3 regions of the Peribacillus sp. FSL K6-5616 genome follow, and region 2 is predicted to be linked to each of the others. Evidence: riboswitches for the same ligand, from Rfam matches in the RefSeq annotation. Region 2 holds a riboswitch; each other region holds the start of a gene.
What was found. Region 2 has a riboswitch for glycine ahead of glyA (serine hydroxymethyltransferase). Riboswitches for the same ligand answer to the same signal wherever they lie in the genome.
Positions count from the first base shown of each region.

Region 1: it holds a riboswitch for glycine, as region 2 does, so the genes downstream of both, gcvT (glycine cleavage system aminomethyltransferase GcvT) here and glyA (serine hydroxymethyltransferase) in region 2, are expected to answer to the same signal.
Region 3: it holds a riboswitch for glycine, as region 2 does, so the genes downstream of both, MHB45_RS00895 (amino acid permease) here and glyA (serine hydroxymethyltransferase) in region 2, are expected to answer to the same signal.

Region 1 is NZ_JBBOYT010000001.1:3,048,286-3,056,346, reverse strand. Features, by position in the region: gene comGD (competence type IV pilus minor pilin ComGD) at 1-172, shown strand, start outside; gene MHB45_RS14610 (hypothetical protein) at 159-497, shown strand; gene comGF (competence type IV pilus minor pilin ComGF) at 445-924, shown strand; gene comGG (competence type IV pilus minor pilin ComGG) at 917-1,303, shown strand; gene MHB45_RS14595 (YqzE family protein) at 1,396-1,581, shown strand; gene MHB45_RS14590 (YqhG family protein) at 1,626-2,423, opposite strand; gene MHB45_RS14585 (DEAD/DEAH box helicase) at 2,401-4,089, opposite strand; glycine riboswitch at 4,465-4,552, shown strand; glycine riboswitch at 4,556-4,641, shown strand; gene gcvT (glycine cleavage system aminomethyltransferase GcvT) at 4,782-5,888, shown strand; gene gcvPA (aminomethyl-transferring glycine dehydrogenase subunit GcvPA) at 5,906-7,252, shown strand; gene gcvPB (aminomethyl-transferring glycine dehydrogenase subunit GcvPB) at 7,245-8,061, shown strand, end outside.
Region 2 is NZ_JBBOYT010000002.1:50,289-58,349, forward strand. Features, by position in the region: gene hxlB (6-phospho-3-hexuloisomerase) at 1-284, opposite strand, end outside; gene hxlA (3-hexulose-6-phosphate synthase) at 301-942, opposite strand; gene MHB45_RS26940 (winged helix-turn-helix transcriptional regulator) at 1,465-1,830, opposite strand; partial or broken gene gnd (phosphogluconate dehydrogenase (NAD(+)-dependent, decarboxylating)) at 2,245-3,128, shown strand; gene MHB45_RS26950 (hypothetical protein) at 3,261-3,428, shown strand; gene MHB45_RS26955 (hypothetical protein) at 3,762-4,037, shown strand; glycine riboswitch at 4,298-4,403, shown strand; glycine riboswitch at 4,406-4,528, shown strand; gene glyA (serine hydroxymethyltransferase) at 4,614-5,864, shown strand; gene MHB45_RS26965 (serine dehydratase beta chain) at 5,880-6,398, shown strand; gene sdaAA (L-serine ammonia-lyase, iron-sulfur-dependent, subunit alpha) at 6,398-7,279, shown strand; gene gcvT (glycine cleavage system aminomethyltransferase GcvT) at 7,294-8,061, shown strand, end outside.
Region 3 is NZ_JBBOYT010000001.1:185,356-193,416, forward strand. Features, by position in the region: gene argH (argininosuccinate lyase) at 1-1,395, shown strand, start outside; gene MHB45_RS00875 (hypothetical protein) at 1,460-1,756, opposite strand; gene MHB45_RS00880 (hypothetical protein) at 1,930-2,136, shown strand; gene MHB45_RS00885 (sodium:solute symporter family protein) at 2,269-3,747, opposite strand; gene MHB45_RS00890 (DUF3311 domain-containing protein) at 3,744-3,944, opposite strand; gene MHB45_RS00895 (amino acid permease) at 4,218-5,561, opposite strand; glycine riboswitch at 5,769-5,847, opposite strand; gene MHB45_RS00900 (amino acid permease) at 6,340-7,728, shown strand; gene MHB45_RS00905 (hypothetical protein) at 7,753-7,929, opposite strand.

The DNA of each region.
Region 1 (8,061 bases), on a different contig from region 2:
AAGCATACCAGAGGATATACAGTTTTTAAGCGGCACTTTGGGGTACAGCTTCCATTTTAATCAATATGGAAATGCTTCCAAAGCCGGAACGATTATGATTGACACGTCAAAGGGAAAGTACAAACTAGTGCTCAATATCGGTAAAGGGAGGTTCCGGATTGAGAAATTGTAAAGGGTACGTCTACCTTGAACTGATGGCTGCATTTTCCGTTTGTATATTACTGGTCCTTGCCATTTTACCAATGCTTGAAGAGGTATTGACGCAACGGAAAGATATTTCCGTAAGGACAGAAGCCCACCATTTATTATATGAAAGGTTGACGGCGTTCATGGATGGGGAGATTCAGGCAGTTGGTCAGGAGATCATTTACAAAAAAAGAAGCTTTGAATTGGTTTGGAAGGACCATGGGGATTTCCCGGGAATGATTGAAGGGTGTGTACGCTATGAAGATGAAACGGGTAATTGGGAATCCATTTGTGATGCTGCAAAAAAATGATGGCTTTACGATGATCGAATTGCTTTTTTCTTTATTGATTTTAATGACGACGTCGCTTTTTGTTCTGCAGCTCTTCTCAATCATTCACACCCAGATGAGGTCCGTTGATAAATTGCATCCTAAAGAGTGGGAGGTCTTTACCATGCAAATGAAGCAGGAGGTCCGGAGTTCCAAAGCTCAAGATGTAATGGGAAACAAATTATATTTGCTTTCAGGTGAACAATTATCATCGCTGGAACAATATGAAGATAAGGTACGAAGACGAGTGGATGGTATGGGGCATGAGGTCATCTTGCAGAACATTTCGGAATTCCGGGTCGATAAGGATGGAAGTGTCATTGTTATAAATATAACGGATAAAGCAGGGACTACTTTCAGTCGAAGATTTCATCCCTTCTTTAGGAATGATACGAAAGTCGATGAATAATCAAAAAGGAGTCGTTTTCCCGATGGTCATGATTGTAGCGAGTGTTTTCATCATGTTCACGATACTAATGATCGACCAGTTTATCATTGATAAAAAGTTTTATAAAGAAGTGGAAGAGTCGCTTGTGGCCGACCATCTTGTCCATCTAGCCATCAAGGATGTGACGGCAGAGTGGGGCGAAGAAATCCCGAAAATCATCCAAGGGGAAAAATCATATCCCAATGGTGTGGTGCGATATTCCTTAATGAAGCAAGAAGGTCCTTACGTCTATATCGAGTTTTCTTCCAAAACTAAAAATGATCGAGAGGGAAGGGTCATCATTCAATACGATAAAGAAGCGGGGGAAGTGAAAGAATGGTTGGAGAAGCAAGCTGTGTAATACCAAAACGACAGGTTCACGTGTTCAGGGAGCAAGGGAAGGAATAAAAAAAGCGTAAACCGGACATACTTTGCGTAGGGTGATGATTTTATATGTCTACAAACGCTTATATTAAATATCTGACGCAGCAGCTTGTCGAGTATTTCAATCTGACGAAAAAAGAACGAAAAGAAAAACGCCGTCACAGAAAAGAGGATAAAAACCATGGTATGTCCCATTGGTTTGGCATTGTCCCTTTTGCTTTGTCGATGTTTGTAAGGAAAACGATCAAAAAGTAAAACAGATGTCCTGAACTTTGGACATCTGTTTTTTTGTTCTTCACTTATCCCAACGCCCTATCTGAAAGGTAAAATAATCCTCCGTTGATGATGGATATTCTGATGTTGGGTTCATATTGTGCTTTTAGTGCTTCTTTTTCGGTATAATAGCTCTCACTTTTTTCGTCCATATCCTTGTAAAAATGCTCCAATAAATTCAAGTCATTCTGCCAGCGCAGCATTGCCTCCTCCGCCCAGGAATGGTCATCATCCTCGAAACTGGTTCTGATGTATGTATCCAGTCTTGCCAATCCACTCTTGGGCATGATCAGAGGTGAAAGCGTAAAGGAGTAATCCGGTATTTTCGGGGTGACGTTAATCGGTAAAACCCGATGGTGAAACCCTTCCATTATTTCACCCGAGATTAAATTCAATCCGATTGACATGAAAGTATCTTTTTTGCGGTCGCATTGATACGATATTTTCACATTCAAGGTCAGCCAAGGAAACAAAGGATTATTTCTGCCTTTTGATGGAGGCGTATTCTCAAAAAGTCTAGTATACCCTGCCAGCTTTTTGGTTGATTGAATAATCTGGTGAAGGCGAGGGGAGCCAAAATGAATCATTTCTCCCTTTAAATCGGATGGAGCTTGTTCTGGGTCGGTAATGAAAGTAATCTGTGCCGGGTTCGGAACACCTCCTGTTTTTTCCAGATAATGCCAATAAAAGGGTCTGTTCATTAATTCCTTATCCATTTCAATCGTCAATTGCACTGTAAGGTGGGTTGGTGCATTATCCAGTATTTCACAATCGTTGGCTTTAAAGAAAGTGATTAAAAAATCATGAATTTCCCGTTGCTGCATGAACCTCACCTTCCTTCATTGATTGAGCGAATTGGATCAATGATGAAAAATTATCCATCTTGATTTTCATTTCGCCCTCTGTTTTGGACTCGCCGACCACATCAATTAAATATTCTTCAATGTTGTTAATATCCAGTTTGGTTAGAATATCATCCAATTCACCGATTACTTTTTCAAATAAATTTATTTTTTCGTATAGTAACTTCAGTATATGTTCTTCAACTGTATTTTTCGTGGCAAAGTTATAAATCATCACATCTTCTTCCTGACCAAGGCGGTGGATCCGTCCAATTCTCTGTTCAAGCCTCATTGGGTTCCATGGCAGGTCAAAATTAATCAAGTGATGGCAAAACTGAAGGTTTATCCCTTCCCCGCCAGCTTCTGTTGCGATTAATACCTGAATATTCTTTTGGAATAATTCTCGCATCCAGTCTTTCTTTCCGCGCTTAAAACCGCCCCGGAAAGGAACAGAAGAAATTCCATTCTGCTGTAGGTACCATTGGAGATATAGTTGAGTCGCCCTATATTCCGTAAAGATAATTACTTTGTCATCAATTTTCTTGATCAGTTCCAAAGCTTTTTCAGCCTTTGAGTTCTGGACCGTTTCATTCACTTTAGTAAATAAATCATCAAGCTTTGCCAAAAAATCAGGGGAAGGCTGATCGTATTTATCTCTCATATTCTTTAATGTATAAAAGACAGCCTCTCTGCTGCTGCATGCTTCCCTTTGGAGAGTGAGAGCCGAAAAGGCGCTTCCTTTTGATCCATCGGAAATTGGCTTGAATTTGGAAACAGCATCATACAATGCTTGTTCCGTTGGAGAAAATTCAATGGTGATGGTTTCCACATGCCGTTTTGTCCATTCAATGCCAGTATCGGCCCGCCGGTTTCGAATCATGACAGTGTTGACCAGTTCCTTTAGGTGTTCATCTTCAATTATGTTCCGGCCTTTCCCTTTATACTTTTCCGAAAAGAGTGAAGCATTTCCCAAGTGGCCCGGTTTCAATAACGAAACGAGGTGGAATATCTCCTCGACTTTATTTTGAATCGGAGTGGCTGTCAGGAGTAAACAAAATTTCTTTTTCAGATTTTGAACGAATTCATAGTTCTTCGTCTTATTATTTTTAAGTTTATGAGCTTCATCAATAATGATGAAGTCATATTCCTGAGTAAAGATGATATCTCGATGTGGAGCGCGTTTCGCTGTATCAATGGATGAAATGACCACATCACAGGAGTCCCAGACATAACTTTTTCTCTGAACGACTGCCGGAATATGAAACTTGGTATTCAATTCAAATGCCCATTGTGTGACAAGGGAAGCCGGAACAAGGATCAATACTTTTTTTACAAGTCCCCTAATCATATACTCTTTTAGGATCAAGCCTGCTTCAATTGTTTTTCCCAGCCCTACCTCATCAGCCAAAATGGCTTTTCCATTCATCTTTTCCACTACTTGCTTCGCCGCTTCCAATTGATGGGGAAGCGGGGTTAACTGAGGAAGGTGCTTGGGCGCCTGTAAACCTTCAAAATCAGGGATGATAAGGTTTTCCTCCATTTGAACCGCCAACTTATAAAGCTCCCAATTTCCCCATGGACCGTCATTTTCCATCTTTTGCAGAAACTCGTCATTCCATTCAGAATTGAAGGATATATTGATTTTCATAGAAATAACTCCCTCTTAAATCATAATTTCCTTAATATAAGGTCAAAACCCGAACATTTCATATGTGAAGTAAGATAAATATTTCTCTTCAAAAGTTATTGCAGAGATAAGTTTCTTAGGGTAGGATATAAGTATATTTAGAAAATTCCAATTTCCTAACGCTGCAAAGAATGTTTGTACATCGATTTTGCAGTTCGCGTTTTCTTAGTATGGGCTATATGCTCCTAATTTATCCAAGATTACCGAGGAGATCAGTTAAACGGTATCTGAAGTTTTAGGAGAATTGGCAGAGAATGCATTCCATTTATGTTCAAAGGTTTTACCGATGCTGGGGGCTTATTCGCTTCCTTTCAATGGTAGACCATTTATATGCGGGTGAAGATAAGGGGAGAGACTACGGATGTAGCGCCGAAGGAGCAAACTTAGCAGTGAATCTCTCAGGCAAAAGAACTCTTATTGGACGCAACTCTGGAGAGCGCCGCCCGTTATGGGACGCGGCCACCAAAGGGGAAAACCTATTACATAGGTAAACTTTCAGGTTTCAGGACAGAGAAAAAGCTCAAACGGGCTTTCTCTGTCCTTTTTTGTGCTTTTTTCACATCATGAATCAGGATGTATCTGATGCGTAATGACAAGAAGCTTTTGATAATGAAGCCAATTAATTTTTAAAAAAATCTGAAGGGGGTCATTTTTTGACCAATTTAAAAAGAACACCACTATTTGAGGTTTATCGTGAATACGGAGGTAAAACGATTGATTTTGGCGGCTGGGAACTTCCTGTCCAATTTTCGGGTATAAAGGATGAACATGAAGCCGTACGGACAAAAGCGGGGTTATTCGATGTTTCCCATATGGGGGAAGTCGATGTTAAGGGGCCTGGGAGCCTTTCCTTTTTACAGAAGATGCTGACCAATGATATATCAAAGCTGCAACAGGGCGGTGCCCAATATACAGCCATGTGTTATGAAAACGGAGGCACGGTTGATGATCTTATCGTGTATAAAAGGGCTGAGGACGACTATCTGCTCGTGGTCAATGCAGCGAATACAGAAAAAGATTTCAATTGGCTGCAAGCAAATTTAACGGAAGATGCCCAAATTACGAATGTATCAAGTGACTATACACAGCTGGCACTTCAAGGACCAGCTGCAGAGAAGATATTACAAAAACTATCGGGAAGTACTGACTTAAGTGAAATTGGACTTTTCAGGTTCAAGGATCATGTCATGATTAACGGTATCTCCACGCTGGTATCCCGTACTGGATACACTGGTGAAGATGGTTTTGAGATATATAGCGACAGTAAAAATGGCCCTGCCCTTTGGAAGGCGATTATGGATGCCGGTAAGGAAGAGGGGGTTCAGCCGATTGGTTTAGGTGCTCGTGATACCCTGCGTTTTGAAGCGAAACTGCCGCTGTATGGGCAGGAGCTTTCAGCGGACATCACCCCGATAGAAGCCGGGATTGGTTTTGCAGTAAAAGTGGATAAGGAAGTTGATTTTTTCGGGAAAGCCGTTCTTGCTGAGCAAAAGGAGAAAGGGGCTCCCCGAAAGCTTGTGGGAATTGAAATGATTGACCGTGGCATTCCACGTCATGGGTATAAGGTCTACAGCGGTGATGAAGTCATTGGCGAGGTCACGACTGGTACCCAATCGCCAACATTGAAGAAAAACGTTGGATTGGTACTTATCGATAAGGAATTTTCGGTTCTGGATGCGGAAGTCGAAGTGGAAATCCGTTCCAAACGTTTGAAAGCCGTTATAATACAAACACCTTTTTATAAAAAACCACGTAAATAGAGGGGAATGGTCATTAGATGAAACATCGTTATTTACCCATGACAGAGCAAGATAAACAAGAAATGCTGGAAGCGATAGGGGTATCCACTGCTGAAGAACTTTTCAAAGATATCCCTGAAAGCGTTCGTTTTCAAGGAGAATACGATATCAAGCCTGCTAAATCGGAACCTGCATTAATGAAAGAATTATCAAGGCTTGCTGCAAAGAATGCGGACCTTAAAAATTATGCTTCCTTCCTTGGTGCGGGTGTCTATGACCATTACGCCCCGGTCATCGTCGATCATGTTCTTTCCCGTTCTGAGTTTTATACGGCTTATACACCGTATCAGCCTGAAATTTCACAGGGCGAGCTTCAAGCAATCTTTGAATATCAAACGATGATATGTGAATTGACGGGCATGGATGTGGCTAACTCCTCCATGTATGACGGCGGGACGGCGCTGGCTGAAGCAGCGATGCTTGCTTCAGGTCAGACAAGGAGGAAGAAGATTCTCATTTCAGGAACCGTTCATCCTGAATCAAGAGAAGTTGTGAAGACATATGCGAAAGGGCAACGCGTGGAAGTGATCGAAATTCCTCATGAAGGCGGTGTGACTGACTTAGCTGCTTTAAGGGAATTGGCGAATGATGACATTGCAGGAGTGATCGTGCAATATCCGAACTTTTTTGGCCGGATCGAGCCATTGAAAGAAATGGAAGAAATCATTCATGGCGTCAAGTCCATGTTTATCGTTTCCAGTAATCCGCTTGCATTGGGAGCTTTGACATCCCCTGGTGCACTCGGTGCAGATATCGTAACGGGGGATGCTCAGCCATTCGGCATTCCAGCGGCATTCGGTGGACCTCATTGTGGATATTTTGCGGTTACCAATAAATTTGTACGGAAAGTTCCGGGCAGACTCGTCGGTCAGACGGTTGATGAGAATGGAAAAAGAGGGTTTGTACTGACGCTTCAAGCTCGTGAACAGCACATTCGCCGTGACAAAGCCACATCCAACATATGTTCCAATCAAGCTTTGAATGCCTTGGCAGCTTCTGTTGCAATGACCGCGCTTGGGAAAAAGGGTGTCAAAGAAATGGCCGTGCAAAATATTCAAAAAGCACATTATGCGAAAAAAGCAATTATGGCAAAAGGGGTGGAAGTGATATTCGACGGTCCTTCGTTTAATGAATTTGTCATTAAACTGCCTGCTCCGTTTTCAGAAATCAATAAAAACCTTTTTCAAAAAGGGATGATCGGCGGCTTCGATTTAGGTACGGTTTATCCTGAATTGAAAGACCATATGCTGGTTGCGGTAACTGAACTAAGAACAAAAGAAGAAATTGATGCACTTGCGCAGGAATTGGGGGATCAACATGAATAATCAAGATCAATCACTCATTTTTGAAATCAGTACTTCCGGCCGGATCGGGTACAGTCTGCCAGAAATGGATGTTGCAACTATTCCGCTCGAAGAAATTCTTCCTGCCGACTACATCCGTGAAGAAGAGGCAAAGCTTCCTGAGGTGTCCGAACTGGATATCATGCGTCACTATACTGCACTTTCCAAACGGAATCATGGGGTGGATTCGGGTTTTTATCCACTGGGTTCATGCACCATGAAATATAATCCGAAAATAAATGAAAATGTGGCACGCTTCAACGGTTTTGCCCATATCCATCCATATCAAGATCCCGCTACTGTACAAGGAGCATTGGGACTATTATTTGATTTGCAGGAACACTTAACGGAAATCACCGGGATGGACCAAGTGACATTACAGCCTGCAGCAGGTGCCCACGGAGAATGGACAGGATTGATGATGATTCGCGCTTTTCACGAAGCGAATGGAGATACAGAACGGACGAAAGTGATTGTACCTGATTCGGCCCATGGTACGAATCCTGCCTCTGCCACTGTTGCCGGACTAGAAACGATTACAGTTAAGTCCGATGAAAATGGGTTAGTCGACCTTGAAGATTTAAAACGTGTTGTCGGACCTGATACGGCGGCCTTGATGCTGACGAACCCCAATACATTGGGATTGTTTGAAGAAAATATTTTGGAAATGGCACAACTTGTCCATGACGCAGGTGGGAAGCTTTATTATGATGGAGCCAATCTGAATGCAGTCCTATCAAAAGCACGACCGGGTGACATGGGCTTTGATGTGGTTCATTTAAATCTCCATA
Region 2 (8,061 bases):
ACTAAACTTTTTGTCTCTCCTGAACCAGAAGCGATAATTAAAATATCATCTTTTTCTAAACCAGGGGTTACCGTTTCTCCTACTACAAATGCATCTAACCCCATGTGCATCATGCGCATAACAAAAGATTTGGCCATAAACCCAGAACGACCTGCACCAGCCACAAAGATTTTCTTGGATTTAAGTATGTGATCCACCAATTTTTCAGCTTCATCTTCAGATATTAATTCGATTGTCCGATTTAATTCGTTTTCAATTTCAGCTAAGTATTGAGTAGTCTTCATAATTCACATACCTTTCTTAAGCAAAAGTCGCTTGTTTAATTAATTCTTGCATTTTCGCAGCTACTGCTTTTTTATTATCTTGTCCAGTAATACCACCACCTACAATGACAAGATCAGGCTGTGCTTCAATGACTTCCGGCAATGTATCTAATTTAATTCCCCCTGCTACAGCAGTTTTCGCATTCTTAACAACGCGTTTGATTGTTTGAAGCTGTTCAAATGAGTTTTCTCCTTTAGCCTGAAGATCGTACCCTGTATGCACACAAATATAATCAACGCCCAGTGCATCAATTTCGTACGCACGTTTTTCGATATCTTTTACATTGATCATATCAACAAGAATTTGTGTTCCTTGTTTTTTAGCTTCCTCCACTGCACCCTTGATTGTTGCATCATCCGTCGCACCAAGAACTGTGATGATTGAAGCACCAGCTTCAGATGCTTTCATAACTTCATATCCGCCAGCATCCATAATTTTCAAATCAGCCAATACGGTTAAATTAGGAAATGCTGCACTAACTTCTTTTACTGCTCTAAGACCTTCATTAATGACAACAGGAGTTCCAATTTCTACTACATCGACAAATTGCTCTACTTCTCGAACTACTTCTATTGCCTGTGGGATGTTTACAAGGTCTAATGCTAATTGAAGTTTCATAAATACTTCACTCCTTAAATAATTTTTTGTTTGATACTACATTTATTGTATTCTCTAATTATTTAAATGAGAAGTACCCACTTTTATATCATATAGTGTTTAAAAGTATACTGTGTGTAAGGTGAAGAAAGGAAGATAAGTGAAATATACCAAGAGTTGCTTTTAGGAAAATTCGTTGAAGAATTGTGTTTGAAGCCCTATTTATGTAGAAGTTGTTAAAGGGTAATGTGATTCAAAAAGAAAATCGTGGTACTTCTTCTTGCCGGTAATTAAATAGACCGTAAAGTGAGTAGTAAGCAACAAATCTAATACAATAGAGTTCGTATACCGTCCGCCGATATGGGTTAACAGGCTAAAAAAACCACATGGAGAAACCTTTATAAAGGTTTCTCCATGTGGTTTTTAGTGTCCAATTTATTAATTAAAGTTTTTTTCTTAATCTGTCCATAACAAAGATTCGCTTTCAGAAAAGGAGGCATAAAGGATTATTTTCTAATCCTTCATGAGGGAAGCTTTTTTCTCCTAGAGGGATTCTTCTTTTCTATCTGCTTGGTTATTCAAGACTGTCTCCATATACTCACTGCCCCAGTCATACATGGATTCAAGAATTGGCATCAAACTTTCTCCTCTTTTGGTCAGAGAATATTCAACTTTTGGTGGAACAACAGGATAGACTTCACGGTGAACAATTAGGTCATCTTCGAGCTCTCGCAATTGACTGGCGAGCATTCTCTGCGTAATTTCAGGAATCATAGATTTTAGTTCCCCAAATCGCTTGGTTCCTTCTTTGCCCAGATGCCACATAATAAGCATTTTCCATTTACCGCCAATAATAGAAAGTGTCAATTCTTTTTCACAGTAAAACGTCTTGTCACGCAGATGTCCCATTTATTTTCCCCCCAGGTCATAAAATAATAGTGTACTTTATAATACTATATAATAAAAAAGTGCGTACTTACAATTAAAAAATATAGATATTATACTTTTATATACATAGAGGATCATCACCACAAGAACTATTACTTGGTACATCCATTAGAATCTTACTACACCACAATTTTACAATCAAGGAAGAATGCAGGGGGGATTAAATGACTTTTCTACGTAATAAATTTTTAGACAGGAATGCGTTTAAATATCCTAAAACGTCGGAAGTGCATACTGTGACCCTTATTTAAAGCAACAGGGGCTTTAGAAAATAAGGTGAATTTTAATACTAATTAAATCTAACGAAGTTACCAATATGTAAAAGGAAAGAAGCACAAATTAGAAGTACTCTATTCTAAAAAGGAGGCCATCACGATGAAAGTTGGATTAATCGGTTTAGGAAAAATGGGATTAAACTTAGGTCAAAACCTAATTGAAGAAAGCCACGACGTTGTGGCCTATGATTTAGATTCCGGTGCTATAGAAGAAATGGAAAGATACGGAGCGAAGGGAACCACTAATATAGTAGAACTCATTAAATCATTAGAGCAACCCCGAATTATTTGGCTTATGGTTCCTCCAGATTCAGTTGATGTAGTAATTAGTGAAGTGACACCGTTTATAAATATTGGCGATATTTTAATTCAATCTGGAAATTCCTACTATAAGGATACCATTCGCCGGTACAACAGGCTAAAGAGATATGGTGTGAGCTTTATGGATGTCGTGACCTCTGAAGGAAAGGAAGGTGCTCGAAAAGGTGCTTGTTTCAAGATTGGAGGAGACCTTGAAGCTTGGCGCATAGTAGAGCCCATTTTCAGAGATATATCTGTAGAAAATGGATATTTATATGCAGGAAAAGCAGGGAGTGGTCACTTCTTGAAAATGACCCCCAATGAGATTGATTACGAAATGGATGATATCGGGGAAGGATTGGAAATATTAGAAAAAAGGGAACTTGAGTATGATAATGAGAATGTAGCAAGAGTATGGAAAAAGCGATTCGGTTATTCGTCCAGGGCCTATGGATTTAACGGAAAGAGCATTTTCTAAAGATGAAAATTAGAAGAAACTAAATAGAATAGATAAGGAAATCTTCTTGAGAAGGAAAATGGGCGGCCGAGACTGCTTTTGATTTACAAACAGCCACTCCCGTCATCGCCATGTCGTTGATGCGCTATCGTTCATTAGAAATTCACAGGAAAAGAGTAGCCCACTATGCAACGAATTTGGTGGGGCATGCTGTGAGGAAAGTATGAAGTGAGAAGTCACTGGGTTTAAGTAAATCCAATTAGAGGCTCCTAATGTAAGAACATATTATGTTCATTTCCGTCAGATCTAAAATGCAAATGAAAGATGAAAAATTATTCAATCAAAAGGAGGAAAATAGAATGGAAAGAAATAATACAGTTATTTTAAATGAAGTAATAGTAGGTTTATATAGCAATAAAGAATTAGAAATAATGTTAAATAAATTATCAAATTACTATCAAGTTGATATAGCTGATTTTACTGTAAGTAAAGTGAATCCAAATAGCTACAAAGAAATGATTACTTGATTGATAGTAGACTTATGGTCCATTACATGAATACTTAAATTGGTGAACTGAGAGTCATATTAAACGAATAAAGAAGGGTTTTACTTACTCAAACATATTTATCTCATTCAATATGCATCTGGCGTACAGGGAATGGAAAATAACCAATTCCCTGTACGATGCGATTCATCCCTACATATATAAAAATCTCCAAGATTTAAATAGGGATATTGATAAAAAAGGAAATCAAATCAAGGAGATGGAAAGTAATTACCTTACTATTAATACAGGGAAGAGGCGATGGTAACATAGTCGTAGATACTAAAATTGTAAGGTAAAGGGGAAGAATCCAAAATGAGTAAGGAAAAGAAAATCAATCTAAAGAAGCCAAAGAAGTGGTGGGTATGGGTTTTAGCATTTATTGTCATAGCTAATATAGCAAATGGTTGGGACAAAGAGGAAGTTGCTAAAGAAGAGAAGACTAATGAAACCATCGCTGAACCTAAGGAGGAAAAGAAAGAAGAGAAGGAGGAAACTCCTAAACAATCTCTATTGCTGCAAGGATTCTCGCAAATCTCACAATACCTTAATTTTCTCTTTTTCCATACATCAATTGTGTTAAAAATATAGACTTTATGTCCTTTCGCTTTTCTTAGCAACCGTTCAAAAGTGGATCGGCTTAAGCCAAGATATAGAAACTTATTGGGATTCAGAAAAGCAGTTAACAATTTTGATTTTGCATAACAAATAACTTCTAATTTTATGAACTGTAAGAAAGATCTATACCGTCCATGTATAAAATTCTGAAAATAAAGTTTTTTCAGATAATTATTGAAATTTTCATTTAAACCCGTTAACATACAATTATTAATGAAAATTTATATAAGCGGATGATAATTGTGGGAGAGACCGAAGAAATCGATTCGGCACCGAAGGAGCAATTCCCAAAAAAACCTTGGGATAGAAACTCTCAGGTAAAAAGACTACAATTGGACGCACCTCTGGAGAGAGCTGAAAAGCCACCAAAGGGGAATCCTTTTGATGAAAAGAATATTATAAGACAGATTGTTTTGTAATATGTTTCATACCCAAGGTAATCTCTCAGGTAAAAAGGACAGAGGAAAGGTGGGATATTTATCCTGCCTTTCCTCTGTCTTTTTTGTGAGGAAAGGTAGCTTGGAAGAAAATCGAGGAGGATATTTGAATATGAGTCTACAAAACTATGATTCAGAGATTTATAATGCCATGGAAAATGAAAGGGAAAGACAACATAATACGTTAGAATTAATCGCATCAGAAAACTTCGTAAGTAAAGAAGTGATGGAAGCCATGGGGTCTGTCCTCACTAATAAGTATGCAGAAGGATATCCAGGGAAGCGTTACTATGGAGGCTGTGAATATGTAGATGTGGTGGAACAAACAGGTATTGAACGCCTAACCAAGCTGTTTGGTGCTAAGTATGCAAATGTACAACCACACTCAGGTGCACAAGCAAATCTAGCTGTTTTTTATGCGTTGCTTCAGCCGGGCGATAAAGTGATGGGGATGAACCTTTCGCATGGAGGACACTTAACTCATGGTAGTCCCGTCAGCATCTCGGGGAAATGGTTTGATATTGTGTCTTATGGGGTGAGAGAAGATACTCACTTGATCGACTATGATGATCTTGAAGCAATCGCGAAAAAAGAAAAACCAAAATTGATTATTGCGGGGACAAGTGCCTTCCCAAGAACAATTGATTTTGCACGTTTTAAAGAAATCGCCGATCTAGTTGGAGCAAAACTGATGGTGGATATGGCCCATATTGCAGGGCTCGTGGCAGCAGGTTTTCATCCATCGCCAATCCCATATGCGGATGTGGTGACAAGCACAACGCACAAAACTTTACGCGGTCCACGTGGCGGCATCATTTTAACAAATGATGAAGACATGATAAAGAAAATAAATAAAGCTATATTCCCAGGGATTCAAGGAGGGCCACTCATGCACATTATTGCGGCAAAGGCGGTTTCCTTTAAAGAAGCATTGCATCCGAGCTTTAAGATCTATGCCAAACAAATCATTGAAAACGCAGCAACACTTGGCGAAACATTAAAGAAAGCAGGCGCAATTCTTGTTTCAGGTGGAACGGACAACCATATCGTACTTTTAGACGTTCGCCAATGGAATTTAACCGGAAAAGAAGCAGAACGATTACTAGAAGAGGCGGGAATAACAGTTAACAAAAACACGATCCCCTATGATACTGAAAGCCCATTTGTCACAAGTGGCATTCGAATGGGAACAGCGGCTTTAACGACACGTGGTATGAAGCAGGAAGAAATGGTTAAAATCGGAGAAGTGATTGCGGCTGTTTTAAAGAGCAATGGAGATACAGTTGTTCTAGAAAAAGCAAAAGAAACAACAAAAGAGATTTGTGAAGGATATCATTTGTTTCAACAGCCTATAACGGTCTAAGAAGGGAGAAACAACATGGAATTCCAAAGTTGTTTTGACATTATCGGCCCTATCATGGTAGGACCATCTAGTTCTCATACTGCTGGTGTTGTATCAATGGGGAAGTTCATTCATGAACTATTAGGTGGTTGTCCGGAAGAGGCGAACATTATTTTCTACGATTCATTTGCTGAAACGCACCAAGGTCACGGAACAGATAAAGCCCTACTTGGCGGATTACTTGGCATGGATACAGATGATTCCAGGATTAAAAATGCCATGGAGCTGACTAAAGAACATGGTCTAGATTACGAATTTCAATTTGAAGGCAGTTGCCCTTATTTTAAACATCCGAATACAACAGTCGTTACGGCAAAACGTGGGGAATGGCTGGTAAAGGTAGGTGGTGCATCCCTTGGAGGCGGTTTATCAAAAATCTTTATGATTGGCGATAAAATGGTTGATATTCGTTTAAGCACTAGCGATGACTTTTCGGTACTTGCTACACATTACCATTCATATGTTTTGAAAAAAACGTCGTTAGAGGGTGCATGATGGAAATTCGGTCAATGAACGAGCTAATTGAATTTTGTACACACAAACAGAAAACGATTGGTGAAGTCATGTTGATGATGGAAATAGAAAAATCGGGGAGAGATCAAAAGACGATCATCAGCATGATGGAAGAACGGTTATTTAAAATGCAGGAAGCTGTTGAGAGCGGTAAAAAAGACACCTCTACTGCACCAAGTGGCATTTCTGGTGGTGATGCTGTTAAGATGTACGATTATGTGAATCAAGGTAACTCTCTTTCAGGAAGTTATATTAGCGATGCCATGACTTTCTCACTGGCGACATCTGAAAGTAATGCGAGAATGGGAGTCATTGTGGCAACTCCGACAGCCGGAGCAGCCGGTATATTACCCGGAGTATTGTTTTCGCTTCACAAAAATGACGGAACTTCCTACAGAGACTTAGTCATGGGGCTGTTCACCGCAAGTGCCCTTGGGTATGTCATTGCTAACCGGTCCTTTATATCCGGAGCAGCAGGAGGATGCCAAGCAGAGGTCGGTTCTGCAACGGCAATGGCGGCAGGGACCATTGTTGAATTAAAAGGTGGCACACCTAAACAAGCGGTTAATGCAACAGCCATTGCTTTAAAATCACTGTTGGGCCTCGTTTGTGATCCAGTTGCTGGGCTTGTTGAAGTGCCTTGCATTAAGCGAAATGTGATTGGAACATCCATTGCCTTTTCAGCTGCAGATTTATCTCTTGCAGGTGTTGAAAGTCGTATACCATGTGATGAAGTCATTGAAGCCATGTACAAGATTGGAAAGGAAATGCCTCGAACACTTAGAGAAACAGCACTTGGTGGTCTTGCAATGACCGAAACAGGTAAAAGGGTAAAAGAACAGTTATTTAGCAAGAGATCTTAATTGGAGGGGTAGCAATGAGCACAGCAACCGGATTGAAGAGAACACCACTTTTTGAAACATATAAAAAATACGGAGCAAAAGTCATTGATTTTGGTGGATGGGAACTGCCAGTCCAGTTTTCTAACATTTTAGAAGAACATGATGCTGTCCGAAAGGAAGCAGGACTTTTTGATGTCTCTCATATGGGGGAAGTGCTTGTTGAAGGGAAAGGTGCAGAAAGCTATATTAATTACCTTGTTACAAACGATGTAACAAAGCTTAGCATTAATCAAGCACAGTATACCGCGATGTGTTATCCATCTGGCGGGACAGTGGATGATTTATTGGTCTACAAACTGAAAAATGATAAATTTCTTCTCGTGATTAATGCAGCAAACATTGAGAAAGATTACGACTGGATGAAGCAACATGTTAAAGGAGAAGTGACACTTCGTAATATTTCAAATGACATCGCGCTGATCGCCATTCAAGGTCCAAAGGCGGAAGGCATTTTACAAAAGCTAACGGAAATCAATTTATCGGGAATTGGCGTTTTCCACTTTACTCAACATATTAATCTGGATGGCATTACGGACGTGCTTGTATCCCGTACGGGTTACACAGGGGAAGACGGATTTGAGCTTTATTTAGCAGCGGACAAGGCGCCAGCACTTTGGGAAAAGCTTCTGGAAACTGGAAAAGAAAACGGCTTAAAGCCGTGCGGACTCGGTGCACGTGACACTCTTCGCCTTGAAGCACGTCTTTCTCTATACGGACAAGAGCTCACAAAGGAAATCAGCCCT
Region 3 (8,061 bases), on a different contig from region 2:
GATCAAAGAGATTACTTATTTGATGCAATGTTCGATATTCATCGGGCACATGTCATCATGCTTTCGGAACAAAAGATCATTAAAGATGAAGAGGCGAAAACCATGCTTGATGGGATTCGGAAAGTGGCCCAAACAGATCTCGCGCAGTTGACCTATCAGCCCCAATTCGAAGACTTATTCTTCATGATGGAGGCAAAGATCGGTGAGGAAATCGGCCATGAACTTGCAGGGAAGATTCATATCGGCCGCAGTCGTAATGATATGGGGGTTGCGATGTACCGGCTTGTTTTGAGAGGTCATCTGCTCCAATTGGTTGGCTATGCAAACCAATTGAGTGAAGCATTCTTGGTGCAGGCTGAAAAACATACAGAAACCTATATTACAGGTTACACGCATACCCAACCGGCTCAGCCGACTACAATAGGACATTACTTTTTAGCCATTTATGATGTGCTTCAAAGGGATATTGGCCGGTTATGGGCAGCCTATGAAACGGTTAACCAATCCCCTTTGGGTGCAGCCGCTTTAACGACCACCGGTTTTCCGATCAGTCGGAACCGTACGGCTGAACTGCTTGGGTTTGATTCGGTGATTGAAAATTCCTATGACTCGATAGGCGGGGCAGATTATTTATTGGAAACCGCAACTGCCATCATGACGTGCATGGTCAATACCGGAAGGTGGATCCAAGATTTCCTGCAGCATGTGACAAGGGAGTTTGGTACATTTCACGTGGCGGACCCTTATGTTCAAGTAAGCAGCATCATGCCGCAAAAAAGGAATCCTGTCTCCATTGAACATTCCCGTTCGATTGCAAGCAGTGCGTATGGTGATGCACTTGCTGCAATGAATATGATTCACAATACACCATTTGGTGATATCGTCGATACGGAAGATGATTTACAGCCGCATTTATATCGCGCTTTTTCGAATGCAGGCCGTGTCATGAAACTAATGTATGCCGTCATATCGACTTTGAAAGTAAATGAAGAACATACAAAGAAAATGGCCGCAAAATCCAGTATAACGGTTACTGAATTAGCGGATACCCTATCAAGAGATTACGACATATCCTTTAGAAAAGCCCATTCGATAGCCAGTCATATTGCAAAAAAGTCGATTAGTGAAGGGAAAGAGCTATATGATTGGGACACACAAGAAATCAACAAGATCATAAATGAATTCGTTTCAGTGAACATAGCAGAAGATGAATGGAAAAAAATAATCTCTCCCGAATATTTTGTGGAAATCAGAAGCATTCAAGGCGGGCCCTCCCCGAAAGAGGTTACGAGAATGATTGTAAATAGAAAACAAAAACTGGAACAAGAGTTGCAGGAATATAAGAAAGTGGTCAAAGAATTGAATGATGGCAGGAAGGCTTTAGTGGATTACTGAAGGTACGGGGTAAAAAGAAAATGAGTTTTAACGGGCATGAACCTCACGAGTATTTGCTTCAAACTCACGAATAAAAGCAATTCACGAGTATTTGCTCGGAACTCACGAGTAAAAGCATGAAATTCACGAGTATTTGCTCGGAACTCACGAGTAAAGGCATGAACCTCACGAGTATTTGCTCCAAACTCACGAGTAAAAGCAATTCACGAGTATTTGCTCGGAATTCACGAGTAAAAGCATGAAATTCACGAGTATTTGCTCCAAACTCACGAGTAAAAGCATGAAACTCACGAGTATTTGCTCCTAACTCACGGATAAAGGCATGAACCTTCTGAAGAGAGTTTTTTTTGTTGGCTCGCAAGCAATACGATCCATTTTACTGAGAAAGCTTCATATTATAGTCATTCTTTATCAGGGCGGCTATTTATTTTGGATTTTTGATGCAACTGAGTCATCCCCAGAGACAATGAATGTAGATTATTCCTAAAAACAATGCTGTTATTTGGAAAATATATAATATGAGGCGGAATGTTAATGTCAAATAGATCTCAGTTCGGTGTTATCCTGATTTTAATAGCTTTCGTAATATCGATTACTTTATGTTCGAATCCGGAAGTCTTATTAAGAGGCGGATATGATTTAGCTATTGATGGTCTGGTGGTATCCAGAACCTTGATGATTATTTTTTCGTTGTATTTATTAGTTAAAATAGGGGATTTGTTTATAAACAGAAAAGATTAATAGTCTAAAATGAGGTTTCCCATAAACAATATTGAGAAAAAGCACTATACTTGGAAGCCGAGAATAAGTAAGGCTCAGTCTTTTGACTGAGCCTCCAATGTTTATTGATCCATAACCAGTTTCAAATTTGCTTCATATATCGTTAACGGATTTAGGTTCCAACTGAACTGCGTGCTTTCTGAAAGCAATACTCACCGTGATCATCACAATGAAATTGACTGCCAATGCAATGATTCCCACATTCAAATCTTTTGTTGCTTGCGGCAAGGATGGAAACAAGGTCCCTATTGTCGATTGACTGAGTGTAATGCAGATTACGATGGCCAATCCGGTAATGATGCCGGCGATTGCGCCAAATTTATTGATCGGATTATTCCTTTTCAGACTAAAGAGAAGGGATGGGAAGAGCTGTGTGATGAGACTGTATCCCATAAGAATTAATGCCGACATCGTTTCGCCGCCGTTTAAGGTGAAGTAGACGGCTATAAGGGCAATGATTGGCACAAGGAACTTTGCCAATCGTACAATGTGGCGATCGGATACGGCAGGTGCAAATTCCTTATAAACGTTTTTCGCGAGCAGTGTAGCGACGCTCATCAAAAGCATGGATCCCGGCACCAATGCGGTCAACAATCCAGCGCCGCCGATTATGCCTATAAACCATGGATCAAAGGTCTCGATCGAAAGGCGCAGCAATGAGAGGTCTGCATCTGCCCCAACGAGTCCGGGCACTTTCAATATAGCTGTAAACCCAACGAAAAAGACGAATAACAGCATGAGTGTATATAAAGGGCTGATGATGGCGTTCTTTCGAAATACCTTGCCGCTGCGTGCTGAATAAACAGCGCTGAAAACCTGTGGCCACATATAGAAACCGAATACGAGCAATATTACTGTGGAGATGAACCATGATACGCTAAGTCCCTGATCTGGGAACTTAAGAAAACCTGGCTTGGCCGCATCAACCGCTTCAAACATCGGCTGAAATCCGCCAAAGTAATGAATTGGCAGATAAATCCCCAAAAATCCTATTATGGCGACCATCATGATATCTTTAATGACCGCGGTCCAAACTGAACCGTGTATACCTGAGATCATCACATAAATGGTAAGGCTGATCGCCCCCATCCAAACTGCCTCAGACATAGAGATGGCACCATAAGATGCTTCTGAGACAATGATCCCCAATCCTTTCAGCTGCACGACGATCACTGGAATCATCGACACCACACCGACAAGTGCAGCCAAAATTCCTAAACCGGGACTCTTATATTTGCTTACAAAGAAATCGGATTGAGACATCAGTTTATTTTCTTTGGCGTATCTCCATATTTCCGGCAGGAGCCAATAGGATAATACGTAAGACAAGGTAATGTAAATTAGAACATATAGAGCGGGTGCGCCCTTGCCATAAGCCCAGCCGCTGCCGCCAAGGAAGGAGAAGGTCGTATAGATTTCCCCGGCCATCAGCAGAAAGACGAATATCGCACCAAAACCGCGTCCGCCCACCGTCCATTGTTCCAAGTCCATATCTTTTCCTTTTGAAGAGCGTATTCCTAAAAATATCGATAGAAGTAAAAATGCTAAAATGATTAAGAGAGCAATATTCATTCCTGGTCACCTTCCCGATTCCTGGGATCCAGCTTATACATGATGCCGAGTATGGCAGAGGTAAGGACCACCCACATAGCCATCCAGAACATATTGAAAGGCATCCCTAATACATATGGTTCTATTTTATTAACAAAAGGTAGAAATCCCAGTATGCCTATAAAAGGAACTAGTGTAAGAATATATATAATCTTCATTAAACAACCCCCTCCGTTTTAAATAAAGTGAAACGCCCACCAATGGGGGTTTATTCTTCAATGCCACTGATGGATGTGTGAACCGAACCGGATGGAAAATTCATACCTGACCGAAAAGGTCCGATAATATATATTAGCTTACACTATTTTGATATAAAATTTAATGCAGTTGCCTGATATATTTTAGCAGCAGTGCGCAGACAGCCGAACAATGATATGTTCATAAAACAGATAAAGCCTTGAATTCATAGTGAGTTCAAGGCTTTATTTCCTTTAGCTATATTTTTTCCTAGAGTTATATAGTATTACCAAAAGTATGAACCAGATTGGGGTCAAGAGCAGTGATAGCCGTGTAGCTTCAGCGAATAGCATAACAATAAGGATGAACAGGAATAATCCTAATATGGCGTAATTGACAAAGGGTGTAAAAGGAGCCTTGAAAGTCGATTTTGCTCTTAGGTCAGGCCTTGTTTTCGAATATTTGATATGGGAAATCAAGATAATGCTCCATACCCATATGAAACAGATGGCACTGATGGTCGTCACGACGGTAAATGCCTGTTCAGGTATCAGTTTGCTTAATAATGCCCCTATTGATACAACGATTGTGGATGTTAATAAGGCATTGCTCGGAACAGCCTGTTTATTTAATTTTTCCAGTTTAGCAGGGGCTTCGCCATTCCTGCTTAACGTATAAAGTATTCGGCTCGTTGAAAATAAACCACTGTTGCATGCAGAAGCAGCGGATGTCAAAACGACGAAGTTGATGATCCCTGCAGCGACAGGAATGCCGATTAACGCAAAGACCTCTACAAATGGGCTGCTCGTGGCATCCAGTTGTGTCCATGGGTTGACGCAGAGAATGACGAATAGTGCACCAACATAGAAAAGTAAAATCCGGACAGGGATTTTATTGATGGCAGATGGAATGTTCTTTCTCGGGTTTGCCGTTTCTGCTGCAGAAACCCCGACCAATTCGACACCGACAAATGAGAAGACGACCAGCTGTAAAGATAATAGGAATCCAGAAATGCCATTAGGGAACATGCCCCCATGATTCCATAGGTTCGTTAGGGAAACCGTTCCGCTATTGGTATTGAAGCCGATGATCAAAAGGATGATCCCCACGACGATCAAGGCGATGATCGTGATTACTTTAATGATGGCAAACCAGAATTCCAATTCACCAAATAACTTAACGGTCAAAAGGTTCAATCCTAACAGAATGACCAGGCATATTAGAGCCGGAATCCATTGAGGGATATCGAACCAATATTGCATATAGACGCCGACAGCTATGATATCGGCCATTGCGGTCATGATCCAACAGAACCAATATGTCCACCCTGTTACGAAGCCGGCCCATGGACCGACATATTCGGTTGCAAATTCAGTGAATGATGCATACCCTGCATTGGATAAGAGCAATTCCCCCAGGGCCCTCATCACAAAATACAAGGCAATCCCTATTATCAGATAAGAAAATAATATAGAAGGTCCTGCCAATTGTATGGCTTTTCCGGAACCTAAAAATAATCCGGTGCCAATGGTTCCTCCTATTGCGATCAGTTGTACATGTCTATTTTTTAAATCTCTTTTTAATTCTTGTTTTGCCAATTCTTACGCCCCCGTCTTTTTATAGTCTTGGTAGTGAATGAGTTTACCTGCATGGTCTTGGAGAGAGGGACGTAATTTTTTCGTCCAGCTTGCCTTTCCCATTGGTTTTAAAGCTGTTGTTTTTAGTCCAACCACAAAATGGACAATAAAAAAAGAGATTGGATAATACCAATCTCTTAAAGGGTTCAGAATAACAATTTTATCATTCGTTACTCTTCTGTCCTTTTGCCTGAGATTGTGAATCCTTCGGCGCTGCATCTTGTACAGTCTCTCCAGAAGCTGCTCCTGCTATAGTGTCATCCATAGCATTCATCGCTTGCTTGTATGCGGTTGTGAAGAAATGTCAGCCAGTGATAATTTTCCACTGCTTGATCATTCATTATGCTTATAAAATAATATTGGAATTCTATCATCTATTTTTCGGTAGGTCAACAAATTTTTTGAAATGAAACAGGCATTATCTGTAGTTTAATAGTGGTCTTAATTTTTAAGGTACTTGAAAAATTTATTTTTTTGGATGATCACTATTATAAAATATTGATCATCATTTTTTAAAAATTATATTTTTAGATTAGGAAAATTGCCAAGATATATTTGGCAACTGTTTATTTCAAAAATACAATTGTATTTTTACAGAATATTTACTATTATAAGATAAGAAAACATAAATGAAGTGTTATTGATATTTTTTCGATAGAGCATTTTTAACCGCAATAATTAATAAGTTCGTGGTAAGGATAGAAAAGCATTACCGATATTGCATCTGGGGGAGTTAAACATGTCGAACAAGGAATTAAAGAGAGGGCTGGAAGCACGTCACATTCAAATGATAGCTTTGGGCGGAACCATAGGTGTCGGGTTATTCATGGGATCGGCGAGCACGATCAAATGGACAGGGCCCTCTGTAATGCTTGCTTATGCCATCGCAGGTATTTTTATATTTTTCATCATGCGTTCCATGGGTGAGATGCTTTATTTAGAACCGACTACAGGTTCTTTTGCAACCTTTGCGAGCAGCTATATACATCCTTTGGCAGGTTATATGACTGCTTGGAGCAATTGGTTTCAATGGGTAATCGTCGGAATGTCCGAAATCATTGCGGTTGGCTTGTATATGCAATATTGGTTCCCGGAGTTACCGGCCTGGATACCAGGTGTGGTCGCCATGATCATCTTGGGAGCGGCCAACCTCATTTCCGTTAAATCCTTCGGGGAATTTGAATTCTGGTTTGCACTTATAAAAATCATAACGATTATATTGATGATCGTTGCCGGCCTAGGCCTTATCTTCTTTGGAATAGGGAATGGCGGGGATGCGATTGGATTATCGAATCTTTGGGAAAATGGCGGCTTCTTTACGGGAGGCTGGACAGGATTCTTCTTTGCGCTTTCGCTTGTCGTGGCTTCCTATCAAGGCGTTGAGCTTATCGGCATCACAGCCGGAGAAGCGAAAGACCCAACGAAGACCGTAACAAAAGCGATCCAATCAATCATATGGCGCATTTTAATTTTCTATATTGGTGCCATATTCGTCATCGTGACAGTCTTCCCTTGGGATCAACTGGATGACTTAGGCAGCCCATTCGTTTCAACCTTTGCTAAAATAGGTATCACAGCAGCAGCAGGCATCATCAATTTTGTCGTAATCACTGCGGCAATGTCTGGATGCAACAGTGGGATTTTCAGTGCAGGTCGTATGCTTTACACACTGGCATTGAATGGCCAAGCTCCGAAAGTCTTTGCTAAAGTATCTAAAAATGGAGTGCCGGCATATTGCACGATCGCTGTATTATTAGGATTGGGCATCGGGGTTATCCTGAATTACCTTGCACCGCCGCAAGTATTCCTTTATGTGTACAGTGCGAGTGTTTTGCCCGGGATGATTCCATGGTTTGTCTTACTGATCAGTGAGCTTAAATTCAGAAAGGTAAATGCCGCTGAAATGGAGAAACATCCGTTCAAAATGCCATTGGCCCCTTACAGTAACTATGCAACAATAGCCTTTTTGCTGATGGTGCTGGTAGGTATGTGGATCAATCCTAGTACAAGGATTTCCTTGGTTGTCGGGATCGTTTTCCTAGCCTTGGTAATAGCAAGTTATTACTTGCTGAAAATGGATAAACGAACACCATTGGACGTTAAATCCGATGATGAGATTTCAGGATAAGAAATTCTATTAAAAAGCCCTTCTCTAATTCGAGAAGGGCCTTTTTTGTCCTTGTAGATCAATTGTGGAATTCACGAGTAAAATAGCGAAACTCACGAGTAAAGTCGTTGAATTCACGAGTAAAACAGCGAAATTCGCGAGTAAAGTCGTTGAATTCACGAGTAAAACAGCGAAACTCACGGGTAAAATCGTTGAATTCACGAGTAAAACAGCGAAACTCACGAGTGTAGCTAATTTGACCCCGTAACAAGGGGGGCCAGCAGGGGGAATGAATCAATAAGCTTAGGAATATGTCTTCTTGCCAGCTTTTTTCATAGGATGTTGCCCGAGGAA